DNA from 3 places in the Luteitalea sp. TBR-22 genome. Region 2 is predicted to be linked to each of the others. Evidence: riboswitches for the same ligand, from Rfam matches in the RefSeq annotation. Region 2 holds a riboswitch; each other region holds the start of a gene.
The links. A riboswitch is a leader RNA that binds a small molecule or an ion and turns the genes downstream of it on or off. The one in region 2 is predicted to bind S-adenosylmethionine.
Positions count from the first base shown of each region.

Region 1: it holds a riboswitch for S-adenosylmethionine, as region 2 does, so the genes downstream of both, TBR22_RS25965 (hypothetical protein) here and TBR22_RS09440 (hypothetical protein) in region 2, are expected to answer to the same signal.
Region 3: it holds a riboswitch for S-adenosylmethionine, as region 2 does, so the genes downstream of both, TBR22_RS17445 (hypothetical protein) here and TBR22_RS09440 (hypothetical protein) in region 2, are expected to answer to the same signal.

Region 1 covers NZ_AP024452.1:6,303,510-6,306,778, forward strand. The annotation lists gene TBR22_RS25960 (hypothetical protein) at 1-1,204, opposite strand, end outside; gene TBR22_RS25965 (hypothetical protein) at 1,225-1,461, opposite strand; SAM-I-IV-variant riboswitch at 1,515-1,641, opposite strand; gene TBR22_RS25970 (hypothetical protein) at 1,825-2,316, opposite strand; gene TBR22_RS25975 (porin) at 2,449-3,269, opposite strand, start outside.
Region 2 covers NZ_AP024452.1:2,303,018-2,306,286, forward strand. The annotation lists gene TBR22_RS09435 (BACON domain-containing protein) at 1-991, shown strand, start outside; gene TBR22_RS09440 (hypothetical protein) at 1,092-1,523, opposite strand; SAM-I-IV-variant riboswitch at 1,731-1,867, opposite strand; gene TBR22_RS09445 (VRR-NUC domain-containing protein) at 1,927-2,592, opposite strand; gene TBR22_RS09450 (type I restriction endonuclease subunit R) at 2,589-3,269, opposite strand, start outside.
Region 3 covers NZ_AP024452.1:4,141,635-4,144,903, reverse strand. The annotation lists gene TBR22_RS17455 (efflux RND transporter permease subunit) at 1-1,041, shown strand, start outside; gene dut (dUTP diphosphatase) at 1,139-1,564, opposite strand; SAM-I-IV-variant riboswitch at 1,626-1,759, shown strand; gene TBR22_RS17445 (hypothetical protein) at 1,816-2,103, shown strand; gene metK (methionine adenosyltransferase) at 2,229-3,269, shown strand, end outside.

The DNA.
Region 1 (3,269 bases), 2.5 Mb from region 2:
CGAGCGACACGGCCATAGCGCCCTGCTTGTCGAGGGGCACACCCCACAACAGCAACTGACGCGTGAAGCTGAGCGAGTCGAGCCTGAAGGGCTCGCGCAATTGCAGCAGCACTGCCGACCTGATGAAGGCGTCGACGTCGAGCAGCGCGAGCGGCAGCGTCACCGCGGCGGCCACGAGCACGGCCTTCGCCATGAAACGCCACGGAGAGGCCGTCGTCGTCGCCGGCGCGGATCGATCGACAAGAAACGGCGCGAACGCCAGGGCGAGCACCATGTGCTGCTTGGAGGCGACGAGCAACCCGAGCGGCAGCCATGCCCTGCTCGGCCAGCGACGCGCGGTGACCACCGTGAGCGCGAGCAGCACGATCGGGAACGGCTCGGTCCAGCCCTGCTCGAGGTGGAACACGAGGCGGGGCGCGAGCAGGAGCGCGGCCGCGGCGAGCAGCGCCGGCTCGGTGCCGAGGCTCACGATCAGGGCGAGCGTGATTGCCATCGCCAGCACCTCGCTGTAGCGCAGGTCGCCGAGCACGGCGTATCCCGGCCAGGCGAGCGCCAGGCTCAGCGGCGGGTACGGAAACCCGAAGAGCACGCGCTGCCCGTCGCGCATCTCCCTGGCGTAGAAGGGCGACTTCTCGTCGTAGATGTTGGCGAAGGTGATGCCGTACGGGCTGTGTCCGCGCGCCACTGCGGCAAACGCGTCCTGGTGCACCGGGATGACGTCGATGTGCGGTTCTGGCGATTCGCGAACGGTCCAGGCGCCGACCCACAAGCCGACAGCCATCAGCACCGCGGCAGCCAGACGGCGCGCGGCGCGCCCGTGCGTGGCGCGCACGGTCAGCGCCGTCACCAGGGCGACGGCCACCGCGATGAGCAGTGTCGGGTGCGCCCACGGCCGGGGGTCGGCCATGTAGCGCGCCAGCGGCGCGCTCACCAGCGCGACAGCGCTGACCAGCACGCCCACCGTGAGCAGGGCGCTCGTCACCGCCCCGTCAAGTTCGTCGTCGGTGCTCCACGGCCAGGTGATCCCCGACACGCCCAGCAGCGTCGCCACGAGCGCGAGCCCCAGCCACGCCAGCGCCGGCGGATGGTAGAAGCCGTCCGACAGCTGAAGCGTGAGGCTGAGTCCCACCGCACCGACGACGAGCCAGGGTCGCGACAACTGCCGCACCGAGGCAGGGTGACCCAGCGCGGCGCGCTTGCGCAAGCAGAGCTTTCTGTCGGCTTCTACTGTCCAGTCCTGCTCAGGACCACCCAGCCGCGCGCCACGAGATCGTCATCGCCAGCCAGGGTGTCGAGGGCCCACAGCGCGGGCGGTCGCACGATCGGCGCGGCCACCGTCACCGGCAGCGTCGCGTGCGCGAGTCGCGGCACGGCAGCGTGCAACGGCGAGTGTGACTGGAGCGGGCGACGGCTGGCGCGAGCAAAGCGGGGGGTGCGTTCCGGGCGGGGATCAAGGCACATGACGGACTCCTCGTGAACAACGACCTGTCCGGAGGCGCGTCATGCCGGTGAGGCACGGAACACGTTCTTGCGACAGCTCCTGCTGTCGCCACATCGATGCCTGTCGTGCGGGCATCGGGGCACCCTGGCGTGTCTGCCGGGGTTGCCGGGCGCGTCACCGCGCCACTCCGGATGTACGAGGAGGATGGTGCCACCCGTCGGGCGACGTGCCAAGCGATTCGGGTGTCATGCGGCGCGCTATGACGGAGGACGGCGCGCGGATGGGGAACGCGGATCGCGGATCGCGGAAAGGGGGAGGGAGGAAGGGACAGTGGGTCCGCGCGCCGGGAGCGGCGGCACGGACCCACGTCGACGTGGCGCGCGCTAGCGGCGCTTGGTCGCCTTGCCCTTGCGCGCGGCCTTGCGGCCCGCGGTGGCCTTCCTGGACGACGTCTTGCGGGCCGCGGCCCTCGACGCCGTCTTCTTCCCTGCCGACTTCTTCGCGGCAGCCTTCGGCGCGGCCTTCTTCGTCGAACGGGCCTTGGCGGCCTTGCGCGTCGCCTTGACGGCCTTCCTGGCGGGCGCCTTCTTCGCAGCCTTCCGGGAGGACTTCTTCGCGGCCTTGCTGGCGGACTTCCTGGCGGCCTTGCCGGCGCGACTCGACTTCTTCGCGGCAGCCTTCTTGGCGGCCTTCTTCGGGGCGGCCTTCCTTGCCGCCTTCTTGACGCCGGCCTTCTTCGCCGACTTGCGCGCGGACTTCTTGCGGCCCTTCGGGGCAGCAGCCGCGACCGGGGCGGCGGGCGCGGCCTCGGGGGCCGGCGTCGCCTCGGGGGCCGGCGTCGTCCCGGCGTCGATCGTCTCGTTCACGTCGCTCATCGTGCCTCCCATGCACATGCGCCCGTCGATACGGGCTAATCGGTCCTTGCTCGCAGTGTCGGTCCCGCGGAAGGAGATCTGTAGGAACTGCGCTGAAGGATAAACCCTTTCGCCGATGCTGCAACGCGAAAATCAGAACGTCATCTCCCATTGCACGCGCGTGCGAAGCGCGGTGTCGCGCGAACCGGTCGGCGTCGTGAAGCGGAGTCGACCCACGTCGGCGCTGATCTTCACGCGATGCCCGCGCAGGAACCAGTTGGCGCCCATGAGGCGCTCCTCCTGGTGATCGGCGTCGAGGGCCGCGTCCGGATCGACGATCGCGACGCGCGTCGCGAACTCCAGCGGTCGCGGCAGCCGCGCCCAGATCGTCGAGGCCATCACGCCGCCCTGCCCGTATCCGCCGACAAGCACGCGCGTGTCGCCCGACACGGTGCGCGTCACCACCTTGCGGTGCAGTTCGCCCTGCAGCGACAGGCCTCGCCACCTGACCACGCCATCGAGCGCGTACTGTCGGGTGCGGAATCGATCGCCGGGTCCTGGCGGGAGCACCGGCAGCGACACGCCGACGCCCGAACCTGCATAGAACGCGTAGGCACTCTCGGTGCGGGCCGCGGTGCCGCCGATCGCCACGCGCAGGTCGGGCGATCGGCCCACGTCGCCCTGCTCGAGATCGACCTCGCGTCCTGCGTACGGCCACTCGTACCGGGCGAGCCACACCGGCAGGGCCGCCCCGCCGCGGGCATCGACGCCACGCAGCGCGCTCGCATACCAGGTGCCGCCCCAGGGCCGTTTCGCGCCCAGCCGGCCCGACACCTGTACGCCCTGCTGGCGGCCGAGCGTGAACCAACGGTCGAGGATCGATCGATCGACGAGCTGCTGCGCCGACGACGAGGTCATGCGCTCGCGGTTCATCTCGGCCTTCCAGCGCCCCGCACGAGCCCGCAGCCAGGACC
Region 2 (3,269 bases):
GCAGAACCCAGGAAATACCGCAACAACGGCCAGGGTGCGCTACCTGCGGGGTTCCGGGCCGCCGTTGGAAAAGGTGTACCTGTTGCCGGCGCTCTCCAGGACGAACATCTGGGTGAATGTGGAGGAGTTCCCCGGACTGGGCCGGGCCCTCGCGGCAGAAGAGGTGAGTGCCGTCATCGAGACTCAGGACGGCACTCCGATCATCGTCGAGCGAGCCATGTACCGTTCCAACCAGGGGCGGACGTTCAACGCCGGGCACGAGAGCATGGGCGTGACTACGCCAGCAATCCGGTGGTTCCTGGCAGAGGGCAACACCGGGCCCTTCTTCGATCAGTTCGTGTTGATCGCGAATCCGTCTGACACGGCGGCGGACGTGCGAGTCACATACCTGCTTGCGAACGGCACGACGTACGCGAAGACGATGACGGCGCCCGCCAATTCGCGTTCAGGGATTTGGGTCGACTACGACACGATCCCCGGAGTACCAGGCTACCCGTTGGAGAATGTCGCGCTCTCGACGACCGTGGAGTCCACCAACGGCGTCGGACTGGTTGTCGAAAGGGCGATGTGGTGGCCCGGCGACGGCAATACATGGCACGAGGCTCACAACTCGAGCGGCGCGATTGAAACCGGCATCGCCTGGGCGTTGGCTGAAGGGGAAGTAGGAGGACTGAGGAATACTCAGACCTACGTGCTTGTGGCCAACACGTCATCGTACGCCGGCAGGGCGAAGGTGACGCTCTGCTTTGAGAACGGCCAAAAACTGGAGAAGATTTATCCCCTGCTGCCGCAGTCACGCATGAACGCCGCGATAGGCCCGGACTTTGGTACACAGGTCGAAGGGAAGCGGTTCGGAGTCATAGTAGAGGCGCTCGGCGCAACGGAAGGTGCGACGGTGCCCCAGATCGTGGTCGAGCGGGCCATGTACTCGGATGCAGAAGGAGTGCCGCTAGCTGCCGGCACCAACGCAATCGCGACCCGGCTGCGGTGAGGCGAGTTGAGGAGGCCGAGTGGCTGCGCTCGGCCTCCCCTACGCACCCTTGGCTTAGTGAGGCTTGCTGCGGGTCTTGGGGGGCGGAGGTGGCGTTCCCTCAAGCCCCCCAGTTCCCGTTTGGCAGGTCCGAGTCCTTCAGCCACCAGCCGCGGCCATCGGGTGTGCGCCGGAACCTCGGCCGCGTGCTCTCCCGCAAAAGCGTATAGAAGGTCGCGTCGAAGTTCTTGCTCCCAGTCTGAATCCCGCCGCTGAGCAGTGCCGCTGCGATCTCCTTGGTCGTGGCCGGTTCTCCTTTGGCTTCGAGCAGAAACTGGGCCGCCGCCTTGGGGATGCTCATGCCCTCATAGCGGTTATCGGTATTCCCTAGGGCCGCGAGCTTGGCCTGCACCTCAGGCATCCCCTGGAGCATTCCCTCGAAGTTGGCAATGTTCTGCTCGATCTGCGAGACCTCCTGGAGCTTCTGTTTCCGCAGCACGCGCATCGCTCGAATCGCGCTCTCGAACTCACCCCCTAGACGGTTGGTTGCCATGGTCCTTACCCCCTCTTTCGAGCGGCACTCCATCGAATGCCGGTGTTTGACCTCGCGAATCCGCGTCTGCTGCCGAGTGGGCGCACGACGACATCCGCGGGGCGGCAAGAGTGTTGAACTGTGACTGATGGGAACCTAGAACTGCTGGGACTCGCCCTTCTGGCACCGCAGTGCCTGAGGCATCCCGGAGTACGCGAGTCCATCGCGCACGGACCGTTTCGTTGCAGGCGCTAGGAGCGCCGCCACATCGCTTCGCCGTGTTGCTGGCGAAGCAGGCACCTTGGGCTGTCCGTCCCAGGTTGCCGGGAATCGCGGGTGACGCGACTCCACTCGGAATGCTATTGGGAGACTACGCGCCCCTCAGGAAGGTCGCAAGGGGTAAGGCTGTCATAACGGAAGAGGGCTATGGCGCCAGGCGATAGCGCCCCGTCCCAGCAACGGACTTCTTCACCTTGCCGCCCGGCCGAACGACACGGCGCACTTCCACGCGCGCCCCGGTGAGGTCATGCAGGAAGGCGAGTGCGTTCAACTGCTTCGGGTCAATCCGGTCCTTGTGCTTGCACTCGATGAACCGCCACTCGCGGGTTTTTGGGTTGAAGCACACGAGGTCCGGGTTGCGCATCTCCTGCTTCGCGTTCAGGCGTCGGTAGTAATCGGGCGGCAATCGATGGCCGGAGTCATGGAACAGGGCGAGCGCCTGGGCGGTGACGCGTGCCTGACGCTCGGAGCCGACGATGCCTCCGTTCCTGGGGAAGAACTGTACGCCGGTCCAGCACGTAAAGCCCTCGTCGATCATGGCCATAGCGACCGTCGCTTCAGGCCAGCCGTATTCGGGCTGGTCTCCCCAAAGCACGATGAACTTCCGCTCTTCGGGGTCTGCGAGTCTCTTCCAGGCGCCCAGGATCTCGGCGTCGGTCCTCCCGCGCTCGTGCCACTCTGTGCAGCACGCGATCCAGAATTCCCGAGTCTGCAACTCTGAGTAAGGATGCGCGACCAGCGGGATGTCGTGCTGTCCGCTACCAGGCCCCTCATCGCGCCACGAGGGCGGCGTCCACCTGTCATCCGTCATGCCGTCACCCACTCCGCCGAGAGGGTCTCGGCTTGCTCTAGCACCGTCTTCACCGCCGCGTCCTGCTTGTCCGGGGGATACCCGTACTTGCGGAGCACCCGCTTCACCAGCACGCGGAGGTTCGCGCGGACGTTCTCGCGCAGCGTCCAGTCGATGGTGACGTTCTTCCGCAGGATGTCGGTCAGCTCCCGCGCGATGGTCTTCAGCGCGTCGTCGCCCATCACCTGCACCGCGCTGTCGCTCGTGCCCAGGGCGTCGTAGAACGCCACCTCGTCGTCGTTCAGCCCGAGCTGCTCTCCCCGCGCGGTCGCCTCGCGCATCTCCTTGGCCAGGCGGATCAGTTCCTCGATCACTTCGGCGGTGTGGATGGCCCGGTTCTGGTACTTACGAATCGCCGCCTCCAGCATGTCGGCGAAGGAGCGGCCCATCACCACGTTGCGCTTGCCTCGCGTCTTGATTTCCCCGGCCAGGAGCTTCCGCAGTAGCTCCACGGCAACGTTCTTGTGCGGCATCTTGCGCACATCCGCGAGGAACTCATCGGAGAGGATGGAGATGTCCGGCTTCTTCAATCCCGCGGCCTGGAAGATGTCCACGACCTGGTCGGCCACCAGCGCCTGGGAGACGATCTGGCGCACGGCGGAGTCGAGTTCCTCGTCGGACTTCTGCTCGCCCTTGAC
Region 3 (3,269 bases), 1.8 Mb from region 2:
GACGTGCTGATCGATCGCGGCCTGGCAGGCTCGATGGGCATCACGGTCGGGCAGGTGGCGCAGGCCCTGCGCCCGGCCTTCGCCGGCATCGACACGGGCGACTGGATCGATCCGAGCGGCGAGACGCGCGACGTCTACGTGCGCCTCGCGCCGGAGTCGCGGCAGAACATCCGCGACCTGAACCAGCTGCCGATCGGCGTGATGGGGCCGCAGGGGCCGGTGCTGATCCCGCTGGGGCAGGTGGCCCGGCTCACGCAGAACATCGGCCCGGCCCGCATCGATCACCTGAACCGGGATCGGGTGATCAAGATCGAGGCGAACACGGAAGGGCGGTCGTTCAACTCCGTGCTCAGCGACGTCACGGCGCGGGTCAACCAGAAGGTCACGTTGCCGCCGGGCTACGAACTCTCGACGGGTGGCGAGTCGGCCGACCAGGCAGAAGTCTTCGGCGGCATCCTCGCGGCGCTGGCGCTGGCCATCCTGCTGATGTACTTCGTGCTCGTGCTGCAGTTCGGGTCGTTCCTCGACCCGCTGGCGATCATGGTGTCGCTGCCGCTGTCGCTGATCGGCGTCATGCTCGCCATGCTGTTCACCAACACGACGCTGAACCTGATGAGCATGATCGGGGTCATCCTGCTGATGGGCATCGTGGCCAAGAACGCCATCCTGCTGATCGACTTCGCGAAGTACTCGATGGAGCAGGGGATGGAACGACGCGAAGCGCTGATCGAGGCCGGCCGTGTCCGGTTGCGGCCGATCCTCATGACCAGTTTCGCGCTGGTCGCCGGGATGATCCCGGTCGCCATCGGCCACGGTGAAGGCGCGGACTTCCGCGCCCCGCTCGGCCGCGCCGTCATCGGCGGCGTCATCACGTCGACGGTGCTCACGCTGCTCGTCATCCCGACGATCTACGACATCATGGCCGGCTTCCGCGACTGGGCGTTCGGCCTGTTCCGCCGCCCGAGCAAGGCGCGCAGCCATGGCCCGGCGAGCGAGCACATCGAATTGCCGGAACCGGCGGCGACGCGGGCGGGCTCGTAGGCAGGACGGCTCACGGCGCAAGGCTCAAGGCTCAGAGATCATCCAGAACAGTTCAGTGTGCTTTCTGAGCCCTGAGCCCTGAGCCCTAGCCCTGAGCCTATTTCTCTCCCGTCGACCCGAATCCCCCCCTCGACCCCTCGTCCGCCTCGTGGACGAGGGGCACGAACTCCACGCGCGGCACGCGCAGCACGAAGGCCTGGGCGATGCGGTCGCCCCTGGCGATGGCGACCGGCGCCTGCGTGTAGTTGAGGACCAGCACCCGCGCCTCGTCGGCCGGTCCGCGATAGTCGCTGTCGAGCACGCCGAGGCCGTTGGCGACGATCAGGCCTCGCCTGGGCAGGGAACTGCGCGCCACGATGGCCAGGAAGTGGCCGGGCGGCACGGCGAACACCAGGCCGGTGGGCACCAGGGCGAGTTGGCCCGGCCCGACGGTCATATCGGTGGCGGCGGCCAGATCCATCGCGGCGGCGCCGACGGTCTGGTAACGGGGCTCGGGGACGTCCCCGAGCCGGCGGACGCCCACCGTTATGGAATCATTCGTTAAATCCACGATTGTGTATCTCCACATGTGATGGTATCGTCTTCCTCGACATCCGGAGCGGCCCGCAGCAGGCGCGGGCCCGGCAACCTGGGGCGGACATCCCAAGGTGCCAGCCCGGGCGGCCCGCAAGGGCGTCCGAGGCGATGCGGTTCGAGACGAACAACTACAAAGTGTCCGGCGGGGCAACCCGCAGCCTCCGGGTGTCTTCACTTGGTAACTCAGGAGAAGACACCATGATCCCTTCCGCCACCCACACCGAATCGACGCCGGCGCTCCGTCGTCCGTCGCTGCAGGTCGCCCTCTCGCCGGAAGACCGTCGCTTCCAGCGCCTGGGGGAGAACCACCACCTCTGGCGCAACGGACGGTTCTGGTGGATCGCGTATACGGTTATCATTGACGGCTGGCGTCAGGAGCGGATTCGTCACTCGCTCAAGACGGACGACTTGACCGAGGCGCGCGTGCGCCGGGACGAGATCCTGGCCAGCGTGAGCTCCGAGGGCGTGCTGCGCCGCGTGAGCTGAGCCCGGCGCGTCATCTCGCCGCCGCCCGCGTGCCCGATCGTGCGCGCGTCGGTGGACAACGTGAACGGCTGGCACGGCGAAGCTCCGGCCCACAACTTTCGCAGCACCTGAAGGATTAGCCCCGCATGTCCCGTTTCGTTCTCACCTCGGAGTCGGTGTCCGAGGGCCACCCGGACAAGGTCGCCGACTACGTCTCCGACTCGGTCCTCGATGCCTGTCTCGCGCAAGACCCCACGTCCAAGGTGGCGTGCGAGACGCTCGTCAAGGAAGACCTCGTCGTGCTCGCCGGCGAAATCACGACCGGCGCCACGGGCCTCGACTACACGAAGATCGCCCGGCAGGCCATCCGCGAGATCGGCTACGACTGGCCGAGCGAGGTGTTCAACGCCGACGGCGTCACCGTGATCGAGAAGATCACCGCGCAGTCCAAGGAGATCAACGCCAGCGTCGTCGACAAGGCGAAGGCCGAGGAGCAGGGCGCCGGCGATCAGGGCCTGATGTTCGGCTACGCCACCAACGAGAGCCCCGAGCTGATGCCGCTGCCGCTGCTGCTCTCGCACCGGCTCACCAAGGGCCTGGCCGACGACCGTCGCAAGGCCGGCGCGTACGCGTTCCTCCGTCCCGACGCCAAGAGCCAGGTGTCGGTGCGCTACGAGAACGGCAAGCCGGTGGCGATCGAGCGCGTGGTGGTGTCCACGCAGCACACCGAGGGCAAGGACCAGGCCGAGATCCGGGCCTACGTGATCGAGGATCTCGCCCCGCGCGTCCTCGGCGAGTGGTGCCCGAAGGCCGACCTCTTCCTCGTCAACCCGTCCGGGAGCTTCGCGCACGGCGGGCCATCGGCCGATGCCGGCGTGACGGGCCGCAAGATCATCGTCGACTCGTACGGCGGCGCGGCGCGCCACGGCGGCGGCGCGTTCTCCGGCAAGGACCCCTCCAAGGTGGACCGCAGCGCGGCGTACTTCGGCCGCTACGTGGCCCGCGAGGTCGTCAAGGCCGGTCTGGCGCAGCGCTGCGAGGTGCAGTTCTCCTACGCCATCGGCGTCGCCGAGCCGACCTCGCTCCTGGTCGACACGTTCGGCACCGGCGACAACCAGGCCGCCGAGGACTTCGTGCGCAAGACGTTCGACATGCGTCCGGCCGGCATCATCAGGACCCTGGACCTG